One region of the Weizmannia agrestimuris genome, then DNA from elsewhere that is predicted to be linked to it. Evidence: riboswitches for the same ligand, from Rfam matches in the RefSeq annotation. Region 1 holds a riboswitch; each other region holds the start of a gene.
The links. A riboswitch is a leader RNA that binds a small molecule or an ion and turns the genes downstream of it on or off. The one in region 1 is predicted to bind thiamine pyrophosphate.

Region 1 (9,254 bases):
TGTCAACATCTTTTTTTAACCCCGTTGTTTATCCACCTAACGGGTCAGCTCATTTATCATAACATTTATCCGTAACTTAAGTCAATAAGATAGAGCAAGGTAATGTTTTCCATCTTTTTTTAAGATCCCTGCTCCTTAATATAATGAAGAAACAGGGATCTATGCTACAAGTTAAGATGGCGGAACAGCATTGAGCTTCCTCTGTTACATACGTACAGGTCGTTTTCAGGGAACCGCAGTACTCCTGTCACAGCAGCCGTTTCTTTTATCCATTCCCTTTTTTCAGCCATAATTTCCGGAATGGTTTTTGCCAGTCACTGGCAAGCACCTTTACACTTAAAATTTCTTCTATCGCATCAAAATTTGTTCTATCATGGTATCTGATGTTATTGATATGCAGGATGGAAAGCTGTTTTTCCCCTTTTTCAAGGAGGATAAAGCTGTCATTTTTCCGGACAAAACCTTCTTCGAGCACACGCATATAGAAGCCGGACCAGCCAGTTTCCACAATATCGGCAGGAAAACTGTCCAATCCGTGTTTCGCAGCAATTTTATAGCAAGGCTCCCGCGGCTGTGATACCTGCACAACCGCTTCCCCCATTTGAAAAACATCGCCGATATGGATATCTGCTTCCGAACATCCCGAGAGCGTAATATTTTCGCCAAATGCCCCCGGCTCAAAAGTCCGGTTAAATTTCTTCCCCCATACCGGAAAATGATCACCAACATACACGCAGACTGCTTTATCCGCTCCGCCATGATGCACAAGGTCCGCCTGCTTGTCCCCTTCGAAATTTTCTTTTGCCAGATATACCGGGCCTTCCTGTGGTGTTTTAAAAATGCCACTCTGCACCACTTTCTGTTTATAGGCAAGCGCCTTTGGTTTGCCTGTATTTACCGAAACAACAACACCGTCCGCCATCATGCCTGCTCCTTTCCCAAATTGCTATCTAAATTTTACCATCATTTGCGTAAACTTTGAAAAACATTTTAAGAAAATCCCGCATGTCTCCCGTTTGACTTTCCGGATTCGCTGTTTTCAATCCTTTTGCAAAAAGGTTTCTAAAAGTTTTACCGCTTCATTATATTTTAGCGTAACTTTTCTTGTTGCCGCTGCCGGAATAATAGCAATTTCGCCCAGGTGCTTCAAACATTTCGTCTGGCCTTGTTCTGCCGGTAAATGAAAGGTGTAGTCTTCCAGCTGAATGAGCAGCAATTTCTTTCCATTCTGAGTATGATAGCCGATCATTTCAGCCTTATTTTCATCAAGCAACTTGCGGAGGACAGCATCTTTTAATGCATACAGTTTTAATTGCCGTGTTTTTGCTCTGTTGACCACACCATAATTCCTGTCAAAATAGTTTATCTTTTTTGTATCCCTGCTTTTTTTAGCTGACTTGTTGATAATATATAGAGATTCAGCGATGTTATGAATCGTCATTTCGAGTTTGGATATATCCGTTTGTCTTTGTTTCACGACCTGTGTTTCGTTTATATCGTACAAAGGATATTTTTTTCCGCGATAGCCGATTTTCATCGCTTTGGGTTCCCCGACAGGCTTCCGTTTTAATGCTTTCAGCTGTGTTTTTGTTTTCAGATTTTCCGGTACATCCTCCCATTTTCTGTAATTTTCCACTGCCTCTCCCCCTTATTCGCATAAACCATTCTCTGCGCCTTGCCAGCACAAAAAACAACAAATGATGAGAGGTTATCTGGTTTTAACAGCCCTCACCTTCCCTTCCACCGGAATGTTTGTTTGTATTTTATCACAAGAACAAACGTTTTATCAACCAAGATATTGAAAAATTCTCGCAAAAAATTCACCGCCATTCAGCCTGCTTGGCACCAAAAAAGCCAGGCTCCTACACCCGGCTTATCTTGATTCCATTTTTAAACTGTCAAAAGGCGCAGGGCTTTACGCCTTCATTATAAAGCGAGCTCCCTTTTCAACAGGACAGCTGCCGCTTCTGCATCTTCCGCGCCTGCGATCGCAGAAATGACGGAAACGCCGTCTGCGCCCGCTTCTATGACGCTTTTTGCATTGCCCGGCCCTATGCCGCCAATTCCGACAATTGGAATCCGGATGCCATTTTGGCGGATTTCGCGAATGACGGCTGTGCCTTTCGCTTCTTTCGCATCTTCTTTCGATTTCGTCGGAAAAATTGGGCCGACGCCAAGATAATCCGCGCCTCCGTTTGCTGCCTGCCTGGCTTCCTCCAACGTATAGGCCGAGACGCCGATGATCTTATCCCCCAACTTTTCTCGTACGGATGCCAGCGGTTCATCTTCCTGCCCGACATGCACACCATCAGCATCCAGTTCCAACGCAAGTGCAATATCATCATTTACAAGAAAAGGAATCCCGTTTTTTTGGCATATCCACTTCAATTTTTCACCAAGCGCTTTCTTTTCTTCGCCTTTTCGTGCACCGTTCCCTTTTTCACGGAATTGAAAAAGGGTGACGCCGCCCCTGATGGCCTTTTCCAGCACTTGTTCCGGCGGCAGCGTGCAGTTCGGGCTGCCCATAATAAAATACAGTTTCAATGCGCCACGCAAATATTCGGCTGTCATCCGTTTTTCATTCTCCTTTTTTGGTACGCCCAATGGTTTGTCGGCCCGTGCCCGTGTCCAATTTGAATGCCGTCTTCGATCGCGGCGGAAATGAATGCTTTTGCTGTCGACACTGCAGCAAATATATCCGCGCCTTTTGCCAATTCCGCCGTAATCGCCGAAGAAAACGTACAGCCGGTGCCGTGCGTATTTTTTGTTGCGTACCTTTTCGCTGTATATTCGTAAAAATTCACCCCGTCAAAAAGCAAGTCGCTCGAAACCGGGGAAGATGCGTTATGGCCGCCTTTAATAAGGACATACCGGGGGCCGCAATCCGCAATGATGCGTGCCGCTTCCTTCCGATCCCCGGCATTTCGGATGGGCATTCCTGCCAGTTCCTCTGCTTCCGGAAGATTCGGCGTCACAATGAAGGCGAGCGGAAGCAGCTTGCTTTTTAAGGCTTGAACCGCTTCCTTTTGCAAAAGGGTTTCCCCGCCTTTTGCAATGATCACCGGGTCCACAACGAGTTTTTCCCAGCGGTAGGTTTTGATTTTTTCCGCGGCCACTTCGATGATGCCGGAATCAAACAACATGCCGGTTTTTAGCGCATCCGTCCCCATATCTCCGGCAATGGACTCCAATTGGCGGGAGACGGCTTCGGGTCCGAGCGGAAATACCCCCTGGACGCCGCGTGTATTTTGCGCTGTCACCGCGGTAATCACGGACATGCCGTATACTTCCAATTCCTGAAATGTTTTCAAGTCTGCCTGGATGCCTGCACCGCCCCCGGAATCAGAACCGGCAATGGTAAGTGCTTTTTTCATGACGTTCATCCTTCTTTCTTTTCAAAAGAGGCATATTTTTGGATTTCTTCAGCCCCTATTTCTGCCAGCTGGTCTAAAAATGCCATTTGAAAACTGCCCGGCAAATCCCCGCCTGTTTTTTCCCTTGCGATTTCCGCAGCAGCGCCGTAAATCGCAAGCGCCGAAACAGATGCCTGGACCGGATCTTTCTCAACAGCGAGAAAAGCGCCGCAAACCGCGGACAAAAGGCAGCCTGTCCCGGTGACTTTTGTTAAAAGCGGGTGGCCGTTATGTACGAGATAAAGGTTTGTACCGTTTGACACCGCATCCGTCTTGCCACTTACCACGATCGTAGTATGAAGCGTTTTTGCCGCTTTTAAAGCGAGTTCGCCCGTATCCAGGCCGGTATCTCCTGCATCGACGCCTTTTACTTTGGCATCTATTCCGATCAGATTGGCGATTTCTCCGGCATTTCCCCTGATGGATGTGAAGCGGATTTCTTTCAGCAATTTTTTTGCCGTTTCTGTCCGGTAACGGGTTGAACCGGCAGCTACCGGATCAAGGACGACCGGAACGCCATTTTCATTTGCAGACTTTCCCGCCAAAATCATTGCTTCGACGGCTTTTTCGTTCAAAGTGCCGATATTTAACACGACCGCATTTGCCGCTTTCGCCATATCGGCAACTTCTTCCACCGCATCGGCCATTACCGGAGATGCGCCAAGTGCCAACAGCCCGTTTGCTGTAAAATTAGCCACCACAATATTCGTGATATTATGGATAAGCGGATTGGCTTCCCTGATTTTTTCAAGCAGTTCAATTGGTTTTTCTTTTTCCATTTCCATTCCCTCCTTCAATAAAGTACAATTGTCTCTCATTTACTCGCGTATTCTCCAAATTTCACAGGCATTTGATTTACACCTAATCGTTGTCATACCTCTAAATGGGGATTTTCTTGCAGGGTAAGGTCCATCCGCCTAATCCATTACAAGTCCGCCGTCAACGACGAGATTTTGTCCGGTTACCGCCCTGGCCCATGGCGATGCAAAAAACAACACGGCATCCGCAACGTCTTCCGGTTCTGTCACCTTTTGCAGCGGGGTTGTTGCCTGAATCAATTGAAAAACCTCTTCAGATGTGGCCGCACTTGCATCCGTCGTTTTCAGAAGGCCGCCGGATACCATATTAACGGTAATGCCATATTGCCCCAGATCTTTCGCCATGCTCCGGGTGAAGCCGAGGAGCGCTGCCTTGCTCGTATTGTAATCATGGTAGGCGACAACCGGATTTTGAAACAGGTTTGTGCCAATATTGATCACCCTGCCGAAATGCAGCCGTTTCATTTCCGCAAGGCCGGCCTGTATGGTATTTAATGCGCCGCGAACCGCACCTTCCATCTGCAAGCTGTATTCCTCCCACGAAATTCGGGAAGCATCGTGCCGGGATTCCGGATCAAAGCGGAAATGCACGAGGGCATTATTTACAATTGTCGTGACAGGCCTGGAAAAATAAGCTTCGGCCTGCCGGAACATCTTTCTTACCTGCGCCGGATCCCTTACATCCGCCTTCAGGGCAACCGCTTTTTCTCCTAAAATATGCTGAAGATCCTTTGCCTTCCCCTCACTCTCAAAATAGTTGATGACAACGCCCGCCCCTTCTCTTGCAAAAGCTTTTACAACTGCTTTGCCTAACCCCCTGCTTCCGCCTGTGACGACAACCACCTGCTCATCCAGTTTCATTTGTCCCACCCCTTCCCATGCAAAAAAGCCAGGCCCGAAAAGACCTGACTTCATCAGCAAGAAATTTTTTTACAAATTCCTACTTTCCTACGCCGGTATGATCCGGATCAGGTCCAAAGGGTTGAAAAACGCCGGTTTTTCTCTCAGCCCGCCAAATCCGGGCACCCCTAGTAGTTTGAAAGATTTACTTTTTTCAATTATAGCTTTTCTATTATGCTTTGTAAAGCTTAATGAAAATCACCGGCAGGGGTTATATTATGTGAATTTAGCTTTGTAATCTTTCTCCATCTTCATCTCTTAATACCCAATGGGCAATTGGTCCATGTCCATGCCCAATTCCCGGGCTCTCAGAGATTGCTCTTGTCAATAATTTTTTAGCTGTTTTTACGCTGTCTTCTAAGGGATGGCCCTTCGCCAACTCAGCTGTAATCAATGAAGACAATGTACAACCAGTTCCATGAGTGTGAACGGTATCAATGCGTTTGGATTCGAGCCATATTGTCTGCTCCCTCGTCACCAGACAATCACGAACAGTTTCTGATGTAACCAGATCATGTCCGCCCTTTAACAGCACAGCACCTGCCCCTCTTTTGAGAATCAGTCGTGCTGCGTGCTCCCGGTCCTGATCAGTACGTATCGTCATTTCTGACAGAACTTCCGCCTCCGGTGTATTCGGTGTAATGACATCAGCAACCGGAACCAATTTCTTTTTAATCGTCGCAATTGCTTCAGGAGCAACGAGATGTGTCCCACCTTTTGCAATCATGACCGGATCCACAACCAGCGGCCTCCATTTAAATCGTTTAATTCCGTCAACAACAGCTTCTATGCGTTCTGCATCAAACAGCATACCCGTTTTTAAAGCTGCAATTGAAAAGTCGTCCGCAATGGATTCCATTTGACGGACAATGCTGTCAACCGGCATTGGAAAAATTCCCTGAACTCCTTTTGTATTTTGCGCTGTCACGGCAACGATTACAGACATGCCGTAGACACCCCTCTCTTCAAAAGTTTTCAGGTCGGCCTGAATACCTGCACCGCCACCGCTGTCAGTTCCTGCAATTGTTAATACCTGTGGTCTCATCTAATATACACCTCTTCTAAAATGATCATAGTATTATTTTTTTCTGCATTTGACAGATTGGATCCCATCCATTTGTTATAATGTTTTTGAAAATAACTTATCAGCCTGCTGCATGATTCTTGTATATGCCACTGCTTCTAACCTTTGAAAATTGATCCCTATGAAGAAGTCTCATAAGGAAATAATAAAGGACTGCCGTAATAATCAGACTAATAAATGACGAACCAATTGGCCAAGCTTGAAAATAGCTGACTTCATAGAGAGCAAAACCAACCACAAAAGCGACGAAAGCTACCAGATTAACACCGCCCCGGTACCAGTACGATCCTTCTGGTTTAGTCAAGTCTGCTAGCTTCAGGTGTTTACGGATTAAAAAATAATCAACCAATACGATGCTTTCAATGGGAATAAAGACAGCACCAAGGATTAATAAAAAGCTTTGATATTTATCAATTGGAAACACCAGCGAAATCAGTGTGCCTGACACTCCTGCAATGAATACAAGACGCCTCTCCGAAAACTTTGGAAATAAATTGCTTGCAGAAACACCTGCTGAAAAAACATCTAGAAAAGCTGTCGTTACAGTGGAAAAAAAAATAATAAGCAGACCTGGGATACCCAAGCCCAGTGCACCCATGATTGGAATTGGGCTTGCATTCCAAAGGCCAGTAGCAATGGTACAAAGCAAGCCAACAAAGTACATCCAGATGCTGGATAGCGCATAACCCCAATATGTAGCGTGTGCGGCCCCGTTAATATTCCTTGCATACCGGGAATAGTCTGCAACCAAAGGAACCCAGGAAAGGCACATGCCGATCACATAATCTAATCCGAGAGAGAAAGTAAGATGACCTTTAGGTTTCTTGTCCATTAAGTCTGCAACATTTACTGTTGACAAAACAGCATAGGTCATGATGATGGATAAAATCAATGTTGCACCAACTGTAAATATCTGAAACCATTTTAAATGATTGTGTTTCAAAAGCGCGTTAACCGTTGTGATCAAACCAATCAAGATAATCCAAAAATCTCGGTTCCCAAGAATTCCTGCAAATTTTAAAGATACACAGGCTTCAGCTGCCATCAGAATCATCACAGCTGTCCAGCCAATTAACTGCAGCGCATTGCACAAGCTCGGAAAAAAAGAACCTCTAATCCCAAATGAAGCACGGGTAGCAATCATACCTGATACTCCCTCTCTTGTTCCAATGCGGGACATGAAATACATAGGAACTGACCCGACAAGCATGCCAACGATAATCGTCAGTAATCCATTCGTCAAACCAAGACCTGCCAGTGTATTTCCTGAAAAAATAGCAGCCAGTCCTAATCCTGCTCCGATCCATAACAGTGCAATCTGCAACGAAGCAATTTGCTGTTCCTTTTTTGGCACTACTTCTAATGAGTATGGGACTTTTAATTTCTCATTCGATTCCATTTGAAAACGACCTTTCACATTTTTTGATAACGAAATATATTGTTAAAACAATTGGTTTGGTAATTACATTTTTACGACCAAAAGAATGACGGTATATCTTTTCTGGACGGTTTTATGTAGCTCTTGCTGACATTTGTTTTTATCTGAAATTTGGAAACAGAGAGACTTACAATTATAATGTTTGGAGATCCATCACTTTTTTAAAAGGTGCTGTCAGAAAGATTTTTTGTTTCATATTGAACTACCCCTCCTGTTCTTTTCGTTTAAATCTTATCGGATAAATGCACCTGCATAGCCTGCTAAAGCGTCCCCAAGCCACAGCGGAACCATTTTTAATAAATTTGCAGGAAGCTGATCTTTCTGAAAAAACTGGAGTGCTAAAGATTCGGAAGAATTGTTTTGCAGCTTTCCTCCTGCAATTTCCGCCAAAAAACAAGTGGTGATAAAATGGACACACTTTCCATCGGGATACTTGAAAACTTGAAATTCAGGGTCGGAATAAACACCAATTATTTGTTTTATCCGAATTGTTAAGTTTGTCTCTTCTTGCATCTCTCTGATTGCTGCTTGTGAAACAGTTTCCCCGGGTTCAACATGGCCGGTTGGAAGACCCCATTTTCCAACATCTACCCGCTTTTGAAGTAATACTCTTTCCTGTTGATCAAAAAGAACAACGGCTACACCCGGATAAATTTGGTCGATTACATTCAATGCCTCATTCCTCCTTTAAAATAAAAAAAGAGGGGAAAGAATCAGCGCATAAGAAATACACTGAACCTTTCCCCTCGGATCTTTTATATCAATAGGTGCCTCTTGTCTTATTACAAGAGATGAAGCCCTCGGTCGCAGACCTTCTGAATGAAGCGGAACCCTAGCTCCAGTTTTCCAGTTCAATATTATTCTATATTAAGTTAGTCACAATGTCAAGAGATTAGCCGCATTTTTAACTCAATTTTGATTCTTATCAGCATTATAACACCGGCCATCCCGGGAGATGAAGAGGTACGGCGATAAACTGCGCTTTTTTAAGCCAAAATGCACAAACTACAATCTTTTTAAAAAAACATAACTGACTTTATCATAATCCATTTTTTCTTCATAAAACCGGTGTGCGTCTTTTCTCTGCAGGCCGGATGACAGGGATACAATGCCGTATCCGTTTTCGCCGGCCTGTTTTTCCACATGCGCCAAAAGCCTGGCGCCGTACCCTTTTGATCTGTGCGCTTCATCCGTCACCAGGTCGCATACCCAAATAAACCGCCCGTTGTACAAGGTAATCATCGGCATATAGCCGGTTACCGCCACAATGTTTCCGTCATCTATTACTGCGGCCATCTTGTAATCCGATTTTTCTGCCGCCTCTTCCACCAGCTGGAGATAGTGTTCTTCGTCCAAATGTTTACGCAGCTGTTTCATCACCGGAAACGCTGCTTTCCACTCTTCCCGGTTTGCAAGTTCTTTTATTTCCATCTGTATATCCCTTCTTTGCCTAAATGGTAATGCATAATAATCAATTCGCCTTTTTTTCCAAACATCCTGCCCCCTTCATCCACAAACCCGGCTTGTCTGTACAAATTTTGGGCAGCAACATTTTCCGTATTCACCCCAAGAACCATCTGCTCTATTTCCGGAAAATGGGT
Region 2 (12,514 bases), on a different contig from region 1:
ATGAGGGATAAGAAATGGGAATTGATTTTCACAGTAAGCAAAATCGATTGACTTATACAACCCGTGTTGCGGATCGTTCCTGGATTGACATGATGAAAAGTCTGCTAACTGTCGAGCATATATCAAACGCTTTAGATATCGGGTGCGGAGGAGGGATTTATTCGAAAGCCCTGGCAGATATGGGCGTTCAAACTGTTATAGGCATCGATTTTTCGGAACCGATTCTTGAAGGAGCGAAGGAAAATTGTAAAGACTATAAAAATATCTCCTTTCAACTCGGAAACGCTTATGATACAGGCTTAGAAAGTCAAAGCTTTCAATTGGTGATTGAAAGAGCGTTAATACACCATCTTTGGGATTTGCATGCTTGTTTTAAAGAAGCACACAGACTGTTAAAGGATGGCGGGGTTTTTATTATTCAAGATCGCACACCCGATGATTGCTTATTAGAAGGAGATAACACAAACATCAGAGGGTATTTATTTGAGTTATTTCCAAAATTAATTGATGAGGAAATAAAACGCAGGCATAGCAGCCAAACGGTCATCGAGGCTTTGCAAGAAGCAGGGTTCAAAAAAATTGAAGAAGTTAAATTATGGGAAACAAGAAAGGTGCACGAAAATAAAGCGCAATTATTAAAAGACATAAGTGAAAGAACAGGAAGAAGCATTTTGTATGAACTGGATGATCAAGAACTAAGTTTGCTGACCGATTATGTCCAGAAAAAGGTGACAAAGGAAAATAACATCGTTGAAAAAGACCGGTGGACAATATGGAAGGCAACTATTTAGCTGATTGACCGCCTGCAGGGCAACGGGTAAGAACAACTACCCACTTTCCCCAATTTTGCAGGCGTAAAATTAGAAGATCCGGAAATGCATCAAAAGGGGGATGTTCAATTTTATTTACTAAATCCTGAACAATATTTATGTGTTTATGAGGCTTCCTCTATGAATAGTTATAGAGCAGATCATAACAATTATAAAGACATTGATAAAATAGATTTCCGAAAATATAAGTCCTGAAATTGAAGTATTTTTAACCAATTTCGGCCATTTCCTGGACAGTGCCGAAACGCGGCAAATTAGGGAAAGTGGCCGGTACTGCTATTTTAAGGCCGGGCCAGAATCAATACCCTTCAATGTCGCAGCAAACGCTATTGATTGAGTATCGTTTTAAAAGATGTCTCATGGCTAACCCAGATTCTGCTTAACGGATAGGACGTCCTGATATCTCACAGCACCTGAGCCATGTGGAGTGTGTTTGCATTTAAAAAATATAATGAGAAAATAAACCACAAGGCGGTGAAACGTTTTGAGAGTGAGCCGTGAAGAATTAAAGCGGATGATTGATCAAATTCCTGAACAAGATGTCCTTGAAGTGTATGATTTTATTGAATTTTTAACCTTCAAGCGGGGAGAACAAGCACTAAACGAAAAGGAAGTTGAATATCTGGCAAAAGATGAAGAAGTTGTTCGTCAGGTTCAAAAGAGTCGCGAAGATCGGCGAAACGGACGCATTTACAGCAAAGAACAGGGGCTTAAGTATCTTCGGAGATGTTTCAAGGGGTCTTAAGCGTGGACAAAGAGTATCGTGTATTTTGGTCACAAACTGCGCTGGACGAATTGAGCAATATTCGGGGATACAAACAAGAAGGCATATGCTTATTGGGGTTAGTATGAAACATAAACGCTTGGAACAAAAAGGATCGCTTGGTCAGCTTTCGTTAGCTCGTAAAAGTAACGATAAGTCGAGAAGCCCCTACTTCGAGTGACCCGTCGAAGTGGGAGTAGTTCACTGTGGAGCCATTTTTATACGTATATGTCAATTCTATTTCGTGCAATGTTTGTGCTCGCCTGAAGCGGGAGAAGGGAGAAAAATGAACAATCAATTTCGACGAGAAGATATTGACTTTTATTCAAATGGAACAAGGTGTAGCGCGTGGCTATATCTACCCAATGTAGATAAAAGATGCCCGGTAATTGTAATGGCTCATGGCTTGGGTGGAGTGCGTGAAATGCGGTTGGACGCATATGCTGAAAGGTTTGCTGCTGCCGGGTATGCCTGCTTTTTATTTGATTATCGTAACCATGGAGCAAGTGACGGAAATAAAAGACAACGGATAAATGTAAAAGAACAACTTGCAGATTGGAACTCTGCCATTGATTTCATCAAAAAGAATGATAGGATTGATGATAGTAAAATACTCCTGTTTGGAAGTTCGTTTAGTGGGGGACACGTTATAACCCTATCAGCTTATCGAATAGATATTCTTGCAACCGTGGCACAGTGCCCATATACAAACAATTTAGCTACAATGAAAACGGTCTCACCGCTATCTGCCCTAAAAATATTCCCCTTTGTCATAGCCGACGTTTTATCTTCTATTACCGGGTATCATCCGGTCATGATTAAATTGGTGGATGCGCATGGGAAAGTAGCGATGATGGCTGTTCCTGATTACAAAGAGGTTTTTAAGTTGATGCCTGAAAATTTAAAGTTTGTGAATAAAGCCCCTGCAAGAACGATTTTGGAATTTTTTAAATATTCGCCTAGTAGATATACTAAAAATATAGAAATACCGATATTTTATGCGGTTTGTCGGAAAGATATATTAGCACCTGCTTGGGCAACCATAAAGTGTGCAAAACGCTCCAAGAAAGCAACGATTAAAGCGTACGATTGTGGACATTTCAATATTTATTTAGGTGATTATTTTGAAAATACAATAGTAGATTATATAGACTTTTTTGATAAAATTACAAAAGGCTAGTTGGATAATCAAATGCAACAAGCTAAATAAATGAAAAAAAGAGCATGATAAACCGTTTACGATGAAAACGCAATCAATACGGAGGTTTATCCATGGTGAAGATTTCCACCCTTCGTGCAGAAGGAAAATCCATACAAGTAATCGCTGATGTGGTTGGCTGTAAAAAAAATACCGTATCTCGGGAACTGAAGCATGGTACGGGCAGCATTTGGGGTAACATCCTGTGCTTTTTTCCATATTTTACGGGCAATAAATTTGCTGTTGCACAAAATTCGGGACTATGATATGGTAAGAGTAATGAAAATGAATATTCACAATAGTCTACTAGGGGCGCCGGGTTGGCTGAGAAGTACCCTTTGAACCTGATCTAGTTCGTACTAGCGAAGGGAAGTAGGTGATGAAATTACACCTGATGATTTGTAATTGATACACCCGCTTTCCGATGGAGGGCGGGTTTTTTATTTTGAGGAGCCGCCTCTGGCCATCGCTCGGGGCAAAGGGAGAAACCAGCCTGCAAACCGCAATCGGTTTCCCGGTAAACAAGGAGGAATCATTGTTGAAACGATCTTTTACAGAAAGGCTATATCAAAATGTCCAACCGATTTGGGAGAAAAACCATAACCATCCTTTTGTCGTGGGACTGGGGAACGGAACTTTAGAAAGAGATAAATTTATCTATTATTTAAAGCAGGATTACGTATATTTAGTTGAGTACGCAAAACTGTTTGCCATGGGTGTTGTGAAAGCGGGTAACCTCGGCATGATGACGAGATTTGCTGCGGTGCTCCATGAATCGTTGCATTTTGAGATGGAACTGCACCGCCAATACGCTGCCGAGTTTGGCATTACACGCACGGATTTAGAAGCAACCCAACCAACGCCGGTTAACCTTGCTTACACGAGTTATATGCTGCAAGTGGCCGCCAATGGAAGCTTGGCTGAACTTGTTGCCTGCTTGTTGCCGTGTGCCTGGGATTATTGGGAAATTGGGAAACTGCTAAAAGTAAATCATCGAGACACATTGGAGGCCAATCCTTACAAGAAATGGATCGAAACCTATTCTTCAGAAACGTTCGGCTCCGGAACGCAGTGGTTAATTGACTTAATGGACCAACTGGCAAGCGGAAAATCAGAAACGGAACTGATGGCCTTAGAACGCCATTTTCAAATGGCCTCAAAGTATGAATACTTATTTTGGGATATGAACGATAAAAAACAAGACTGGCCGGTCTGATTTTCATTCGCAACTAAAAAGGAGGGAAGTTTGGTTCTAATGAGAAAAACACAAAAAATAACAGCAACTGCAGTTATTGCGGCTGTAACGACTGCATCCAGCAGCTTGATTTATATCCCGGTCGGTTTTGCAAAAATTTTTCCGGTACAGCATTTTGCCAATATACTCTCGGCTGTTTTGCTCGGCCCCGGTTATGCGGTTGCGCAAGCCTTTATATCCTCGCTTTTACGTAACTTGCTTGGGACAGGGAGTATTTTTGCCTTTCCGGGAAGCATGATCGGCGCGTTTTTGGCAGCTTATCTTTACGCGAAGACGAATAAGCTCATTTTTGCCTTTGTCGGGGAGGTCATGGGGACGGGCATTCTCGGTGCCCTGGCCTGTTATCCCATTGCTGTTTTTCTGCTCGGCCAAACATCAACGCTTTTCGGATTTATCCCTGCCTTCTTTTTAAGTTCTTTTGCAGGGGCCATTTTTGGCTATGTTTTGATAAAAGTTTTACAAAAAAATAAAGGATGGGGCAGGATGATCAATCATACCGTAAGCAACCGTAAGTTTTGAGCGAAACACCGGGGAGGAATGAAGGCATTGCCACGGCGCATACAGGATGCCAGCTATTGATAACCGGCCAAAATTTATGCCAGCAAAATCAGGCTCTTGAAAGCAGAGCCTGATGCTGTTGGCATTATGACGGCACTCCGGCATAGTCTGAAACCTTCGCTGGCCGGATCCATTTGCCAACCGGCTCACCCTTGATACCACCGCCATCCAGATCAAATACGAGCTGTCCTCTTACAAAAGTTTTCGTAACCCGGCAATCAATTTTTCTGCCGATATACGGGCTGTGCTTATGGCGGTAATAGAGGTCTTCCGCACTTACCGTGTATGGCCGGTCGGGATCGAGAAAGAGGAGATCCGCATCTTTTGCGAGCGCAATTTCCCCTTTCGATTTTAAGCCAAAACGTTCGGCAGGGTTGGTTGCAATCATGCGCGTAAATTGCGTAATGGGAATATTGCGCTTTTTGACAGCCTCATCGAACATCAAATCGACATTATTCTGGCACCCGGTTATGCCGCCCCATACCTCAAAAATATTTCCGGTTTCGCTGTCCTTCATTACAGGCGGGCAAGGGGAATGGTCGGATGTCAGCATATCGATTTTTCCTTGTTTCAATCCTTCCCAAAGTTTTTCCTGCTCCGCTTCGCTGCGTAAAGGCGGGGAACATTTTGCAAGCGGGCCGATTTCCGCAAATTGGGCTGTTGTGATTGTAAAATAATGTGGGCACGACTCAAGCGTGACATCCTGTCCTTCGTTCCGCGCTTTCGTAATTTCTTCCACTCCTTCCGCACTGCTGACATGGACAAAATGCAGTTTGCACCCGGTTTGTTTCGCAAAATACAGCGCCCGCTTGATGGCATCCACTTCAGTAAATACCGGCCGTGTTGCAACATAATCAGCCGGGCTTGTTTTCCCTTGTTTAATCATCTCCTCTGCTAACCCATCGGTAATGGCGGCATTCTCTGCATGAATCAATAAAATATGTCCCAGCTCGGCTAATTTTTTCATCCCCGCATAAAGCGTGTAATCATCTACATTTTTAAAGTCTCCCGGCAAATCGGTTCCGCAGCTGGCCATAAAACATTTATAAGCAACAACACCGCAATCGGAAAGTTCTTTTAACTGATCGAGATTACCTGGGACTAATCCGCCGTAAAAAGCGTAGTCCACATAGTTTTTGCCGGCGGCAGCGGCAAGCTTTTTTTCTAAAGCATCTTTTGTTGTCGTGGCAGGCAGCGCATTTAAAGGCATATCTACATAGGTTGTCGTTCCCCCGGCGGCAAGCGCCTTTGTTCCGGTTTCAAATCCTTCCCATTCCGTCCGCCCCGGTTCGCACATATGCACATGGATATCGACCATTCCCGGCATCACATATTGGTCTGAAGCGTCATAAACTTGTTCTGCCGTTTCCTCAATTTTATCCGCAATTACAGCAATTTTTCCATTTTGGATGGCAAGATCAGCAATTTTAACGCTGTTTCTAAAAACGACTTTTCCATTTTTAATGAGCGTATCATATTTCGTTGTGAATCCCCTCCCTGTGATTTGGTTCGAGAACGACTGTATTTTGAAAAATTGTATCCTTTTTAAATTTTGAAAATGGAAATGCGTATTTTGACAGAATGACATAGGCTAAACCAGCCGCAACAAAGCCGATGATCCATGCCAGTTCCACTTTTGCAAGTGCGGCAGCCGCGCCAATTACTAATGAAATGACAGCCGCAGGGTTATAGCCGGAATAAGGCCCGTCTTCCGCGTACAAGTCGGCGATATTTACCTTTTGTTTTCGGAAGATGTAGTACTCAATCAATAGAATGGCTACAATCGGACCTAAAAATGCCGAGTAAGCCAGAATAAAAATGTCGAGCCCCTTTGCTGAAGAATCCCGGACAAGCACCCATGGAAAAGATGCAAAAGCAAGCAGCCCTGTAATGGTGACAGCATACTTAAATTTTAATTTCGTAAGCAATGTAATGACGTAAGTTGGCGGAATAATATTGGCAACCATATTCACCGAAACGGTCCCGATCACGATAAACGCAGACACGAAAAATGTAATATAAGGATTATCGACCACCACCGAAAAGGCCTTTACAGGATTTGTAATACCGGTAGCAGAAGCAAGCATGGCCCCCATCGTTAAAGCAAACCCGTATGCGATAAAGATCGGAATAAAATACAATAACCTTCTTTTTGTATGGCTGATCCCGGCTTTCAATTCTCTTGAATAATCCGCTGCACTTAAAAAGATGGCGGCATAATTGCCCATAAACGTCATGATAAAAGCAAAGAATGGCAGCCCCCACGTTCCTTTTGCATGCACCCATTTGTTTGCAATCGTGGCGCTATGGGATGTGAGAAGAATGCTGAACACATAGAAAAGTGCAGCTAAAATCACGACTGAAGTCAGGGCCTCCACCCACTTAATCGCATGAAAGCCATAGAGGGAGAGCGCAATTTGAAACAATTGGAGCACGATAAAGCAAACAGCCGCATTGTCAAAAGCTCCGCCCGTTGCAATTTTGGCCATTTCATTTAAAGCCGTGCCGCCAATCCAGCTTTGGTATCCGTACCAAACAATGGCAGGTATACCGCGGCAAAGCGATGTGAATATCGAACCCTTTACGCCGAAGGACATTCTCAGCTGGACAACGTACGGAATGCCTGTTTTGTAGCCTAATCTGTCGTTCAATGAAAAGATGGTTGAAATAATACTGATGGCGATCAATGCCGCAGCAAAAGTTTGGTAAATGTTTAATGTCGCCATCCCGGCCACAATCAGACTTGCACCAAGCGTAATATTTCCAATATTGACCCCGTCCCCAATCCACATAAAAATATAATTCAAAGGGCCAACTGTTCTGTCTGCATCTGTTTTCGGGATCAGGGAGGGATCCATACTCGCCTTCTTCTGCGGTTGCGGATAAGCACTTTCCAATTGAGTAGCCATTGCTTCAGCTCCTTTTCAATAAATTTACGGTAGTGAATTTGGGATGTTTCTTTTGATGTCATTTAATATCACATATAATGTCATCTGTATTTTTAATATAGCAAAGGATAAACGATTTTTCATTAGCGATTTTGCACAATTCTTTATCTATTTATTATTCAAAATAGATAAAGTAGAACCAGTGTTGGTGTTTTCTTTGTTTTTTATGTAAGGTAACTTAACATGAATAGGAGGGAGAGCTGAAAGATTTTTTCTTGGTGAAAACAAAAGCTTGGGTTTGAGGAGACATCCTTTATCCAAATAATCGCTGCTGTAGGAAATGTAAAAACAGCAGATTCTGCACATGATTCAACCAGGATTTTTTAGCAAAAATGGTCACGGCCGGATTTGTATGGATGTTTTGCACCGAAAACTCGCCTCAGCAATTTCCCCATTCAGTGCTACCAATTTTGTTATAATAGAAATGCTAGGTGAGAGCCCAAAAATATCAGTGATCATTTCTGGTGAGCGAGGACAAATATTGTAAGCGGTTAAGTATAGAATGGTTTTTATATATTGTTGTGTTTACATCAAATCCATTTAGGAAAAGGAGCGTTGCGCATGTCCTATATCGTTGATTTCAAAAATGTGTCTGATGTTGGTCTAGAGTCTTCACCTGTTGCGAAGGCGCTAGCCGGTTTGCGTGCGAATGAGGCGCGCTATTTTATGAATAAATACAAACACGTATTTACTGTTTTGCCAGCTGCAGAAAGCGGAGAGACCCTAGAATATGTGAATAGGATTTTGAAAGAAGAACGCGGCATTGAATTTGCAGCCAAGCCATTGGAAACTTCGCGTTTTCAAGTGGAAAATATCCAATTTGCTTACGTCTTTTACGAGGATGGCCTCGTTGTCAATGTAATGTATTCCATAGATGATCCGAAGAAGCGGGCGGTTGGTTTTAAACTTTCTGAGGGGATGGAAGTACCAAAGGAATTAGAAGGGAAATTTAAATTTGCCAGACAAAAGTCAAAACTGGCCGGCACCATACGGGGGTCATTTTTTGTCATAAAAGGCGAGTATTAAAAGCAATAATCTGGACGAGCTTGCTGGACGAGTCAGAACAGGCCAAAAGCTGATTCGTCCGGCAAACTCTAGTTACTTTTCGTTACGAATAAGTAATCAAAATTGAACAATTAATAGCAGCGCAGTCCCTTTCTAGATCTTTGATTTAGTGGGGGATAGCCGCTATAATTGTTCAAAAAGAAAAATGCAAATCCTGCTGGAAATAAATAACCAATTGGTTTGGGGAATTTTAGAGATGAGATAAGTGTAAATGGTCCGGACCTCCATGGCTGCCATTTTAAAAGGAAACACACTAAAGCGGATGAATGGATCCGTATGAACGGATTTACTGCTAAAAATGCTGTGGGACGCTTCAAATCACTTAAAATGAAAAATTTAAAAATGGAAGAAAGCTCTTCTTGTAGCCGCGAAAAGAGCTTTCTTTTAATGTAGAAAGCCGAGTTGCTGATGGTGCCTACTCATGCGAATGTTTAAAATGAAAACAACGGTGTTAAGAAAAAGCCCCTATTATATAAAATAAACTTAAGTTTTTCATCAAGCATGAGCAACAATTTGCATGAGGCCTACTTTATTCAGCAGGCAACGGAGCCGCGATATTTTGTTCATTTATATAGGAGCTTTTTTAAGATGTTTTTTTCCGGAATGCATTTATGATAAATGAAATTCCTGCAGCGATGAAAAAAGATCCAACGAACAAGACAAGAAAATTAATAAATTTAGCTGGCCTCATTAATTGTAATCCAAATATGGCTAAGACAATCACATAAGTAATGACAAACGTTTTAGATAAAATAAAGCTTTTCAAGCCGTACACCTCCATTCATCATTCATGCTATGCCCAGATCAAGCTTTGAGCAATTTTATTATAGCATCCTTTCGAAATCGCCTCCATAAAATCCAAGGAAAATTAATTTTTTTCCGAACTGTTAACTGTTTTCTCTTTTCTATGTGGTTATCTTCCCGATCATAGGTTACAATCTTGATCAGACACGGCTGCAATAAAATCTTTTCTGCCTGTGGTCAGAAAAAAGGTATTGAAAAGAGAAAAAATTCATTCTATAATATGCGCATAGTGTTGTTTAGCCAACCGTTGTGATTTTCCGGGCATGGGGACCCCTTTTATATCCAAAATTCTGGCTACTGGTTTCTTCAGTTTTATGGTTGGAGGATGGTTCTCTGTCGGAATGTAATGTGAATAGGTGAATCATTTGTCAAACCCTTCACTGAATCCGCTTACAAAAATGACTTCGAACAGGGGTATGGCATGGCAGATGGCGAAAAATCGATATGGGTGGCAGTGGGGAGGCGCCCGTTTCGCAGAGAAGAATGAAAGTCATCCAGTACATTTTTCAGGATGAATGCCATGCCAGGGCGAACATGGCACCGTCAAAAGAACGGAAGCCCATACCCGCCAGCAGCAAGGCAGTCGGAATATTGCCATTGAGCTGCTTTTGGCCGGGAAATGGGGGGAAGGATGCACACTGTTTTTACGCGCAAAAAAGACGACAGCGTGTAACTTAATCAAGGGGATGGGAGGATGAATGCATTTGCAAACAAAAACGTTACAGGAAACAGATGAAAAATATTTATGGCATGCCATGAGGGGAGCCGCAAGTCCCGGGCAGCCCAATTTGATTATCACAAAAGCGGAAGGTGCTTGGGTAACGGACATTGAGGGTAACCGCTATTTGGACGGGATGGCCGGGTTATGGTGTGTGAATACCGGTTACGGCCGGAAAGAATTGGCGGAAGCGGCATACAAGCAGCTTCTTGAGATGCCGTACTATCCGTTATCCCAAAGCCACGTGCCTGCCATTCAGCTGGCCGAAAAATTAAACGAATGGCTTGGCGGGGATTACGTCATTTTCTTCTCTAACAGCGGTTCGGAAGCCAATGAGACGGCTTTTAAAATTGCCCGCCAATACCACCGGCAAAGAGGGGACCTGGACCGGTACAAGTTTATTTCCCGTTATCGCGCGTATCACGGCAATACGATGGGGGCGCTTGCGGCAACAGGCCAGGCACAAAGAAAGTATAAGTATGAACCGCTTGGACAGGGATTTCTTCATGTTGCACCTCCTGACACGTACCGGCATCCGGATGACGTGGAAACGCTTGAAAGTGCCAAGGAAATCGACCGTGTAATGACGTGGGAGCTAAGTGAAACGATTGCCGGTGTTATTATGGAACCGATCATTACTGGCGGAGGGATTTTACTGCCGCCTGATGGTTATATGGCGAAGGTGAAAGAGATTTGCGAAAAGCACGGTGCCCTTCTGATTTGTGATGAAGTGATCTGCGGATTCGGACGGACCGGAAAGGCATTTGGTTTTATGCACTACGGCGTGAAGCCGGACATCATTACAATGGCAAAAGGGATTACGAGCGGTTATCTCCCGCTATCAGCGACTGCTGTCAAAAGGGAAATTTACGAGGCGTATGCGGGCAGTGAAGATTATGACCGTTTCCGCCACGTCAACACATTCGGAGGAAATCCTGCAGCCTGTGCACTGGCTTTAAAGAATTTGGAATTAATGGAAAATGAAGCGTTGTTTGAACGTTCCCGCATACTGGGTGAACGGCTGCTAGAAGCGCTAATAAGCCTGAAGGATCATCCAAATGTAGGGGATGTCCGCGGAAAAGGATTGCTGATTGGCATTGAGCTGGTGGAAAATAAACAAACAAAGGAACCGGCTGCAGTCGAAAAACTGAATAAAGTGATAAGCACCTGCAAAGAAAAAGGCCTGTTAATTGGCAAGAACGGTGATACTGTTGCTGGATTTAACAATGTATTGCAGCTTTCCCCGCCGTTAAGCATAACCGATGATGACTTTCGCACGATCGTGCAAGTTTTAAAAGAAAGCATCTTCCAATTGTAAAAACGTTTCTTGTTAGAAAATGTGCTGCAAAGGAGAGAGAGGGTTTGGAGAATCAGCAACTAAAGAAGGACTTGAAAATTCGCCATATTACGATGATTTCGATCGGAGGAGTCATTGGCGCCGGCTTGTTCATGGGAAGCGGCGCCGTCATCCATTCGGCCGGCCCGGGTGCAGTCATTTCGTATGCTTTGGCAGGTTTACTTGTCATTTTTGTTATGAGAATGCTGGGGGAAATGGCATCGGTGAACCCGACAAGCGGTTCGTTTTCCACCTATGCGCGTGAAGCCATTGGCCCTTGGGCAGGATACACGATTGGCTGGCTGTACTGGTTCTTTTGGGTCATTGTCATTGCGATTGAAGCAACTGCGGGGGCAGCGAATATTCAATACTGGTTCCCGGAAATGCCATCGTGGCTTTTAAGTTTAATATTAACCGTTTTATTAACGCTCACAAATGTATATTCCGTTAAATCGTACGGTGAATTCGAATATTGGTTTTCAATCATTAAAGTGGCCACCATTGTTTTATTCCTGCTGCTCGGCCTCTCCGTTATTTTCGGCATCGTTCCGGGCGTCCAATCCCCAGGACTTTCCAACTTAACAGGGAATGGCGGTTTTATGCCGAATGGCTTTGGTAGCGTCTTATTGGGCATTACGGTTGTCATCTTTTCTTTTATGGGGACCGAAATTGTGGCAGTGGCGGCGGGGGAATCCTCCGAACCGGAAAGGGCAGTCAGAACAGCTACTAACAGTGTCATTTGGCGAATTCTGATCTTTTATGTCGGTTCGATTGCGATTGTAGCCACCTTGCTTCCGTGGAACTCGGCGAATATTTTAAAGAGCCCGTTCGTCGCCGTTCTTGAACATGTTGGCATTCCGGCAGCGGCTCAGATTATGAATTTCATTGTGCTGACCGCCGTACTTTCCTGTTTGAATTCTGGTTTATATACAAATTCACGGATGCTGTACGGGATGGCAAAAGCCGGCGATGCCCCGAAAATTTTTCTGAAGTTAAATAAAAACGGGGTACCGGTTTATGCCGTTTTGTGCGGCACGGT
Region 3 (8,949 bases), on a different contig from region 1:
CGGGGCGAAAAGAAATGATAAAGGGCTGGCAAAGGAGGAAGCAAGAGAGGAGGTTAATAAATGGATTTCATTCCCATTCAAGTCAGGCAGCATCTCCAGTATATTCTCCCGTTCCGAAGGGATTCTTTTATCGTAAGCTTCGGAACGGATGCAAATTTCAATGCAAGAGAGTACCTTGAATGGCTTGAAATGCAGCAAGTACGATTTCCGGAAGGTTTTATGCTTGCGATTGAAAATGGTGTTCCAATTGGACAGCTTGAGGTGACACGTAAAGATTTTGAAGGTAAACCGATTGGCTATGTCAACTTGTACTATCTTATTCCGGAAAAACGTGGCTCGGGTCTTGGCGCTGAACTACATGCGTATGCGATGAGCGTTTTCAAAAAACATCAATTGGAGGAATACCATCTCAGAGTATCCCCGACAAATAAGCAAGCCATTTCGTTCTATGAGAAAATGGGAATGAAATGGCTAAAGCCCGAAATGGACGGGAAAGTGTTCCGGATGGCAGGAAAGGTTTAGAACATTAACGATAAAAGAAAAAGCGGACAGGAGAGGAGCAAATGCATATCCGTATTTTAAAGGAGTCTGATGCTGACGCATATCAGAAACATCGATTTATAAAGGCCATGTTTACGGCATGTTTGTCGCATGAACTTCGAGAGGAAAGGGAGTGGGGAGACACTTTAAAAAAACGCATAAGCATAGCGAAAGAAACCAAAGGCCTGGAAAAACAAATCAATTTAACTGTTGTTTTCGGAAATCCAATCGCAAAGAAACGCTACAAGGGCGCATTTTCAAAAGCATTCATTTAGCGTAGTAGGGGGGACTGCATTGAAAAACAACAGAGCGCCAATTGTGATCATAAGTTTAATTGCAGTTGTGCTTTTGTTCCTGGCAGCGGCATACATCCTAGGATTTGGCTATCATATTCTATCCGTATTTTTTGTGTTTTTAGCCCTATTTGTTCTCTGTATTCCTGTGTATGTGATTGCCAGATTCCTATCCAGTTTTAAAAAGGGAACACAAGCAGCCCCATCCATCAAAGTCAAAACAATGGATACGGTGAATGCAGTCGTGCTTATTTGCCTGTTTATCGTGGGGTGTTATCTGAACGCTTATGGTGCAAGGGCAGGCGAACAGCTGCACGTTTATGAAATTGGAGGGCGGGCGGACGGCTATGCTTCATTGGCTCCTAATCATATCTTTTCAGCGATTGTGTTGGTTGTACTGGGCATGGCTGTTTTTTGCAAGAAAAAAGTGCAGAGTATTGCAGTATATAAATTCGTTTATACCGCATAAAAATTCAATCTGAATTCTCGCTATTAAGGGCTTGACATGGAGCCTCTGCAGCCATGATTCTTTTGCCAAGCGGCCAGCTGTAACAGATTTGGCAAACCCAAACAGGTTATCATGGCTACCCCTCCATGTAAAGCCCCTCTGCATAACCATTTGCATAGAAATTTTGCACATCTCTGCACTTTAATTTTGCAATAAACACATGGCTGGGTTCCTGATATTGAATTTTTATGCCGGCCGGGTTTCACCGGTTATCTATGTCGTGAGCAGTACGATACTGGTTTTAAATATTGGGTTTGCTACTGTTTATTTTACACATACGCTATTCTCAAAACTGGGGGATATGTATTCCGTCCGAGCATTTCAATATAGCTTATTTTGCCTTGCTTTACTGTATATCACCAAGTTAAAAGATTCACTGAATGAGTTTTCAATAAAAATGAGGAAAGAGACTGTACAGTATAAGGGATTTCTTCTTTTACTCTTTAAAATTTCCGTACGGTATAGTAAAATGCCTCGATTGTGGGCGATTTGTTTTTTTCCTGTTTTGCTTATTGTCCAAATGGTCCTCATATTATTTGGTCAGCGGCCGGACAGCTTTATCCGTTTGTTTTTAGATACAAGTTCTTTCACCTATTCCAGGATACCCAATCCCCCTCCGGAAATGTTAAAGGGAGACGAACACTATTTATGTTCTGTGGCAGCGAGGGGTCACACAAAAGTCGTTAAGCCGGTAAGGGCAGGGCTCCGGCACGGCAAAAGAATTCCTGTGAACCGCCAGCTGCTTGTTGCGAACGCTTTCGAACATCTACTTGAAGAATACATGCCGCGTATGCATCACTTCATCCGCTATATTTATGATAAATACGGTTATCCTCTCAGCAGGCATATCCGTACAAAGTGGTCAGCTGACCTTGTCTATCTTTTCATGAAACCTTTGGAATGGTTTTTTCTGTTTATCTTATATACAGTGGATCAAAAACCGGAAAACAGGATTCAGATTCAATATAGCGAACTGCGTAAATAACGATCATCATCGTTTTATATCTGAACCCGGTTCGTATCAGCCGGGTTCAATCTTGGTGTCCAAATGCCAGTCTGCATTTTCATCGGGGCGCAAAGCCTGAATTAAGTATAAATTTAACGCCTCAAGCTGTCCGCCTACTGCCACTCTTTCCGGTTCCTCTACATGAGCCATTAAAATCAGTCCGTCCCATATGTTCACCATAAAATTGACAATCGTTTCAAGCGGCTGTACCGGGTGAAATTCACCCTGTTTTACGCCCTCTTCTAGAAGCGCTAAAAAGCTTTTCATGGCCCGGGTATACCTTTTTTGGAAAAATGCCTTTCTTTCCGGATTGCGCCACCTGGTGACAGAGTATTCATACATCACGATCCCGTAAGGATTTGGCAAACTTTGGAAAACCACTTTCTGATAGGCTTGAATGGCATCCCATACTTTTTCATGGCTGCTTGCCAGGTCTTGAATGTACGTATAAAATGAATCGTCATTTTTTTCAATAACCGCCTGCATGATTTCCTCTGTGTTAGAAAAATACTGATACAGATTTCCTCTGCTAATGCCGGCTTCTTTTACGATATCCTGCATGGTAACAGGTTCATAGCCTTTTCGTTCAAACACCCGCTTCGCAGCATCCAATATATGATTTTTTCTTTCTTCAAGATGTTGTTTTGATACCCTCGGCGACATGAATTTCCTTCCTTTCTGCTTTTTTCATTGCGATTGCGGAAACGGCAGCAAGCAGGCAAGTGGTTCCGCCAGAGATCAGGAATGCGAGACGGACGCCAAACCACTCTGAAAGCGAGCCTCCAAGTAATATGCCAACAAGCACAGCGAGTGTAGAAAGGCTGTTGATGGTACCGAACACTCTTCCGGTATGCGTTTCAGGCGATTTCTTTTGGACGAGCACATCGAAAGGAATGACAGCCATTGTAAAAGAAAAACCCATCAGAAAAAAGACGCAAGGGTAAACGGCTTCAATGATGCCGATCGGCCAGCCGGTACCCGTACTTACCATGATACAACCCAAACCAAGTATGGCGGGGCTGATTTTTAAAGTGATTAATTTCTCCCCTAACTTTATTTTCGTAAACAGCACGGAAGCAGTAAGCATGCCAAAACCGCTTGCCGCAATACACCAGCTCGCAAAATGGACCGTTGCGTTCTTGATATCCCTTATTAATATCATGGCCTGGGAATCAGAAATTTGCAAGGCCAGTATCATGGTACAAAAAACGATCAGACCTATTTTTAACACGGGAAAACCGGAGAGAAAGCGAAATCCTTCAGTTAGCGAGACCTTTTCCCGATGTTCTAGATCACTTTTTACCGGGCTCTGTAATGTTGGCGCCTTGATTCCAAACAGCAGGAGGGCGGAGAGGAAGAAAGAAATGGCATCAAGATAAAAAGCGCCTTTGATTCCGGTCAGGCTGATCAATGCGCCGCCTGCTACCGGCCCGATGATTTTGGCACTGTTATTGATCATCTCGCTTGTGCCGATTGCCGCCTGTATTTGGTTTTCACCAACAACTTGGCGAAGCAGGCCGCTTTCTGCAGGGGTGAAGACGGCTGAGAAAAAGCCCAAAAAAAATAGAAAGATATAAACTTGCCAAAGCGAAACGGAAAAAGCAATCCCGAGCACACAACCGCAGCGGGCGAAATCCGAGAAGCTCATCAGCACTTTACGGTTAAACCGGTCTGCCAGCCAGCCGGCAGGGGATCCAAATAAAATTGACGGCAGCACCATGCATAATGTAATGCCTGCCATTGCAATCGGGTCGGCGTGCCACTTAAATGCCACTAATGCAAACAATGCAACAAGATGCAGCCAGTCCCCAAGATTTGAAACGGTTTGCGCACTGATTAAGAATAGAAAGGAATGATTTTTAAAAAGCGAATGCTTCATTATGCTCCTCCTTAAATGACACATGTGTCGTTTTTATAATTATAAGCGACATTCGTGTCATTTAACAGACTATTTTCGTCTTTTTCATAAAATTGGTTTTTTTGTGAGCATACAAGCACGAGAAGAGGGGGCGATGTGGTTGTTTCCGTCAGCACTTGCAACCGCAGCCGCTGTCGTATAAATATCTGAATGGCTGTCTATTCAGTTTACGATGACGGAATGAAGCGTTAAATGAGCTTATATATCGTGAGTATCATCATGATTGAAAATTTTTGCAGTTTTTTTCGGGATTTTTGGAAAAACAGGAGCCCTGACTGGGAGCCGATAATTGAACCAATCACCATAGAAAAAAGCCTGCACCACTTTACACAGGCAAATAGAAAGCCTATAATGGAAAAAAGTGAATATTTCAGACTACTAGGGGTGCCCGGATTGGCGGGCTGAGAGAAAAACATTTGGTTTTTCAACCCTTTGGACCTGATCCGGATCATGCCGGCGTAGGAAAGTAGGGATTTTGGGAAATTTTCTTGCTTATTAAAGTCAGGTCTTTTACAGGCCTGGCTTTTTTCTGTTGGAAGGGAGGGAAAATAGCTGCTTTTAGGGCGGTAACCGGAAAAACCTCGTCAATGACGACGGGCAGGAAGAAATAAAAACAAAAAGTAGGTGGAAGATTGCTATAGCAGGAAAAAATTCAAATGGTTGAACGGGCTTTGGAACGGTTTGCAGCTTGTACATATTGGAAGTTCGGATGAAAGGAGGTTTCCTAAATGAAGTGGCGAAAATGGCTGGGGGATTACGGACTTTTTTGCGTTACGATGCTGGTCTTGATAGCCGGCTGGCAGTGGGTCATACAGAAAGGGGTGATCCCGTCTTTCATTTTGCCGTCCCCTACCCAAATCTATGCATCTTTCATAGAAAATCACAGGCAACTAATAAATGTGCATTTGCCTGCGACAGTGGAGGAAGTCGGCATCGGTTTTCTTTTATCTGTTGCGGGTGGAGTGATGATCGGTGTCATCATGTATGTCTCCAAAACGGCTGAAAAAATCTTTTATCCGTTTCTTGTTATTTCGCAAACGATCCCGCTTGTCGCCGTATCACCTGTTTTTATGATGTGGTTCGGCTATTCAGTTTGGAGCAAGGTAGCGATTATTGTGTTAACGGCTATCTTTCCGATTGTAATCAGCACTTTTGACGGATTAAAAACCGTCGATCCCGCCTATCTGAATTTGTTTCGGACAATGGGCGCCAGCCGTTGGGATATTTTCCGAAAACTTTCTGTCCCGATGGCCCTTCCCCAATTTTTATCCGGCTTGAAATTATCGGTTGTATATTGTGTCAGCGGGGCAGCGATCGGAGAGTGGCTTGGCGCAACTGCGGGGCTTGGCTTTTTTAGCAAGCGAATGTCTGGGTATTTGCAGTCGGGCGCTGTTTTTTCGGCCGTTTTTCTTTTGGCTGCACTCGGCATGGGATTATTTTTGCTTATTTATGGGATGGAAAAAAGCTTATTGAAAAACAGAACAAAAATTTAGGGGGATGTTCAATGAAGAAACGATGGGTAATGGTCGCTGTACTGGCGTGTATGCTAGGTGCCTGCAGCAATCATTCGCAGCAAGCAACGAAACATGCGCAAAAAGTAACGATCATGCTGGATTGGTATCCAAATGCGGTTCATTCTTTTCTTTATGTAGCCAAGGAAAAAGGCTATTTTAAAGCGCAGGGCCTTGATGTCAGCATCAAAATGCCTTCTGACACAAATGACCCGTTAAAACTTGCGGCTGCGAATCGAATTGATATTGCATTAAGTTATCAACCCCAAGTGTTAATCGCGCGCGATGAGAATATTCCGGTCCAATCTTTTGGCACCGCCGTCCGCCATACGCTGAACCGTGTGATGGTGCCAGCTTCAAGTGGTATCCGCTCACCGAAAGACCTGGCGGGCAAAACGGTCGGCTATTCTTCCATTCCGCTGGAAGAAGCAGTCGTTCGGACAATGGTCAAAGCAGACGGGGGCGATCCGGACAAGGTGAAAACAGTGGATGTTGGCTATGATTTAATCCCTGCTCTGACAGCCCGTAAAACTGATGCGATCGTCGGCGGTTTTGTTAATCATGAACAGTTGCTGCTGGAAAAGGAAGGCGTACCCGTTAGAGCATTCAATCCGGCAAAATACGGTGTTCCGGATTATGCCGAACTCGTTTTCATCGCAAACGAAAATAAGCTGAAACAGCAGCCAGACATTTTTAAAAAATTTCTTGCTGCTGCCGAAAAAGGCCAGCAATATGTCAAAAAACATCCGGAAAAGGCGCTTGCCATTTTGTTAAAACATGAAGATGCCTCTTCACCGCTGGATAAAAATGTGGAAACGAAGAGCCTGCACATTTTGCTGCCGCTGATGAGCGAAAAAAATAAAACGATTGCCGATCAGGGCCTGAAAAAATGGCAAGACGTTTCGGATTGGCTGTACCAGACAAAGATCACAAAAACACATGTCAATGCCGCAAAAGCTTTTGTCCATTTAGAAAATAAATAAGGAGCATTCTGGAAGCCAAATCGCTTTGGCTTCCGCCAGCATGGGATCACAAAACCGGGTGGCGGAACATGCAGAGTATGTTATTCGCTTCAAGCGCTGCATGTTCCTGCGGGAAGCCGCAAAAAAACCGCAGCTGTATGCCTGCGGTTTGCATGTTAAGCCTAAAAAGGGCCTCCGGGGCTTTGCCATCCTGCTGAACATAACGATCAAACGTCTCGGGCCAGGAAAAAACGCTTATCGCCTGGCCCAAATGGCAAAGCATGCGATGCGGCTCTTTCCGGAAAAAGCCGCATCGCATGCTTTGAGCAATGAATGGGACTGGTTAATACACCATGCTTTCATCGTGGTAATATTTAAATTCGAGCAAGTTGTTGGAGGGATCTTGGAGGAAAAATGTCCAATGTTCCTCTTGCCTGCCCCCAAACCGGACCATTTTCTCCTGGAAAAATGCCAAGCGGTTTTTCTTTGCGGATTGGAGGGTTTCCTCAAATGCTGCTTTATCCAAAAAAGTAATGCCGAAATGGCGGGGATACATTTTCGGGTTGGGGTCTATTTTTTCAGGGCTCAGATGGCAGACAACCTGGTCCCCGAAAAAATTGAAAGTGACCCGGTCATCATACCGGCGCGCCACCTTACAGCCTAATTTCTGATAGAAATCGGCTGTTTCATCAAGATCTTTGCACGGGATCGCCAAATGAAAAATTTTATCCGTTTTTCTCATGGGAATCTCCTCCAATAAAAAAAGTATCTGATCGCAAACCGAGCCTTAATGTTTCAAGCGCAAGGGCATCCGAAAAAGGGATGTTGGCCAGATTGGCATCCGGGCCGAGCTGTTGGATAAAAAAGCCTGGAGCTGCTTGTTGGGCGCTTCGAAAATGAAAGCATCGCGGGGAATCCCGGAGTCCAGGATGGCCGCAAACATCTCCTCCCGTATTTCCCCGTCCCCGTTGCAAATGCCGCTCGTGCCGCTTTCCCTTGCCTCTGTCATCACTTTATATGCGCCTGCTTCTAAATCTTGACTAATCGATTCCAGCCATAACGCCGGCGTGTCGGCTATTGATTTGGCAGTATCTTTTGAGCCAACTTCACTTAACACTTTAAACTCCTTTGAAAATTCCGCAATATAATGGCACTTTTCCGGATTGGACAGCGGCAGGGTGCCATTTGAGATTTCAACATATTCGCATGCAAACCGCCGGCAGTATTGAACGTACCGATCCGTCTTTCCCTGGCTGGCAAACTTTTCAAATAAAGTGCCGCCGAAAAAGAAGGCAATGCCGTTTTGCCTCAGGTGATCTATTTTTTCTTCCAAATGGCGCGAAACCACCGATGTTCCCCAGCCGAATTTGACGAAATCAATATAAGGGGCTGCACTGTTCATGGTATCTTTAAAAAAGTTCAGCGGAATGCCATTGTCAATTAAGATGGTGATTCCGCAATCCCGCGGTTTCTCATTGCGTAAAGGCAGTGTCAAACCATGGTCATTCATCTTCAACCCTCACGATCGTTGGAAATTCTCCTGTTGGATCAATTTTCATAACAAACCCGCAGTCTGTTTCGTTGCTGCAAAATTCCAGGTCAGCCGGGTTAAATGCAGGCTGGCCGGGATCAAGAAATTTCTTTGCAACACTGGCATTTACAATCTCCTTGATCACTGATTCCGGCTTTATCGTGCCGGAGCCGGTAAGGATGCTTTCCATGTATAATGCGCATGCCAGGTCATCTTCCCCCGTCGGATGGGAAGCGATAATATTGATGCGGGCGTTGTCTTTGCCTTTCCATTTGCGCAGGACCCATTTTGCCGTCATTTTTGCATTCGAAAAGCCGGTAACATAGACTTCCTTTGCACAAAGGGCGCGGAAGGCTGCTTTTACCCCGTTTGTGGATGTTTGCACCAACGTTTTGCCGGCTAACGGCTGTTTGGCGATGGCGGCCGGTGAATGGCCCAAATCAAATCCCGGTATCGGAAGGCCGTTCCTTTCGCCCGTGAGCAAGACATGCGGGTATTTGTCTTTGATACAAAAAGCCGCTTCTTTTGAGTCTGCCAGCCATATCTCTTTTACGCCGCCCAAAAAGGCATGGTGGGCAACCGTAAACGCGCGGATCACATCGATCACAATATTGGCATCCCCGGCTTCCGGCGTGATCTCATTCCCCTGGTAAATGCGGATGTTCATCCATTCCCCCCTC

Region 2: another riboswitch for thiamine pyrophosphate. It lies ahead of tenA (thiaminase II); the one in region 1 lies ahead of NFR98_RS13700 (3-oxoacyl-ACP reductase).
Region 3: another riboswitch for thiamine pyrophosphate. It lies ahead of NFR98_RS11010 (ABC transporter permease); the one in region 1 lies ahead of NFR98_RS13700 (3-oxoacyl-ACP reductase).

Annotation. Positions count from the first base shown of each region.
Region 1 is NZ_CALPDC010000049.1:62-9,315, forward strand. It holds gene NFR98_RS13675 (MOSC domain-containing protein) at 266-922, opposite strand; gene NFR98_RS13680 (YkyB family protein) at 1,040-1,636, opposite strand; gene thiE (thiamine phosphate synthase) at 1,927-2,571, opposite strand; gene thiD (bifunctional hydroxymethylpyrimidine kinase/phosphomethylpyrimidine kinase) at 2,568-3,374, opposite strand; gene thiM (hydroxyethylthiazole kinase) at 3,380-4,192, opposite strand; gene NFR98_RS13700 (3-oxoacyl-ACP reductase) at 4,331-5,092, opposite strand; TPP riboswitch at 5,160-5,271, opposite strand; gene thiD (bifunctional hydroxymethylpyrimidine kinase/phosphomethylpyrimidine kinase) at 5,358-6,176, opposite strand; gene cytX (putative hydroxymethylpyrimidine transporter CytX) at 6,277-7,614, opposite strand; gene NFR98_RS13715 (NUDIX domain-containing protein) at 7,885-8,325, opposite strand; gene NFR98_RS13720 (GNAT family N-acetyltransferase) at 8,659-9,084, opposite strand; gene NFR98_RS13725 (GNAT family N-acetyltransferase) at 9,075-9,254, opposite strand, start outside.
Region 2 is NZ_CALPDC010000009.1:28,787-41,300, reverse strand. It holds gene NFR98_RS05985 (class I SAM-dependent methyltransferase) at 15-791, shown strand; gene NFR98_RS05980 (hypothetical protein) at 1,321-1,575, shown strand; gene NFR98_RS05975 (alpha/beta hydrolase) at 1,880-2,773, shown strand; gene NFR98_RS05970 (helix-turn-helix domain-containing protein) at 2,866-3,057, shown strand; TPP riboswitch at 3,090-3,179, shown strand; gene tenA (thiaminase II) at 3,216-4,007, shown strand; gene thiW (energy coupling factor transporter S component ThiW) at 4,047-4,565, shown strand; gene allB (allantoinase AllB) at 4,690-6,192, opposite strand; gene NFR98_RS05950 (NCS1 family transporter) at 6,077-7,513, opposite strand; gene NFR98_RS05945 (DUF8821 family protein) at 8,114-8,578, shown strand; gene NFR98_RS05940 (aspartate aminotransferase family protein) at 10,120-11,457, shown strand; gene gabP (GABA permease) at 11,502-12,514, shown strand, end outside.
Region 3 is NZ_CALPDC010000028.1:29,268-38,216, reverse strand. It holds gene NFR98_RS11035 (GNAT family N-acetyltransferase) at 61-522, shown strand; gene NFR98_RS11030 (hypothetical protein) at 564-815, shown strand; gene NFR98_RS11025 (DUF6688 domain-containing protein) at 835-1,302, shown strand; gene NFR98_RS15835 (DUF6688 domain-containing protein) at 1,502-2,326, shown strand; gene NFR98_RS11020 (TetR/AcrR family transcriptional regulator) at 2,363-3,010, opposite strand; gene NFR98_RS11015 (MFS transporter) at 2,979-4,226, opposite strand; TPP riboswitch at 4,636-4,747, shown strand; gene NFR98_RS11010 (ABC transporter permease) at 4,994-5,758, shown strand; gene NFR98_RS11005 (ABC transporter substrate-binding protein) at 5,770-6,759, shown strand; gene NFR98_RS11000 (VOC family protein) at 7,082-7,480, opposite strand; partial or broken gene NFR98_RS10995 (phosphosulfolactate synthase) at 7,464-8,161, opposite strand; gene NFR98_RS10990 (2-phosphosulfolactate phosphatase) at 8,241-8,936, opposite strand.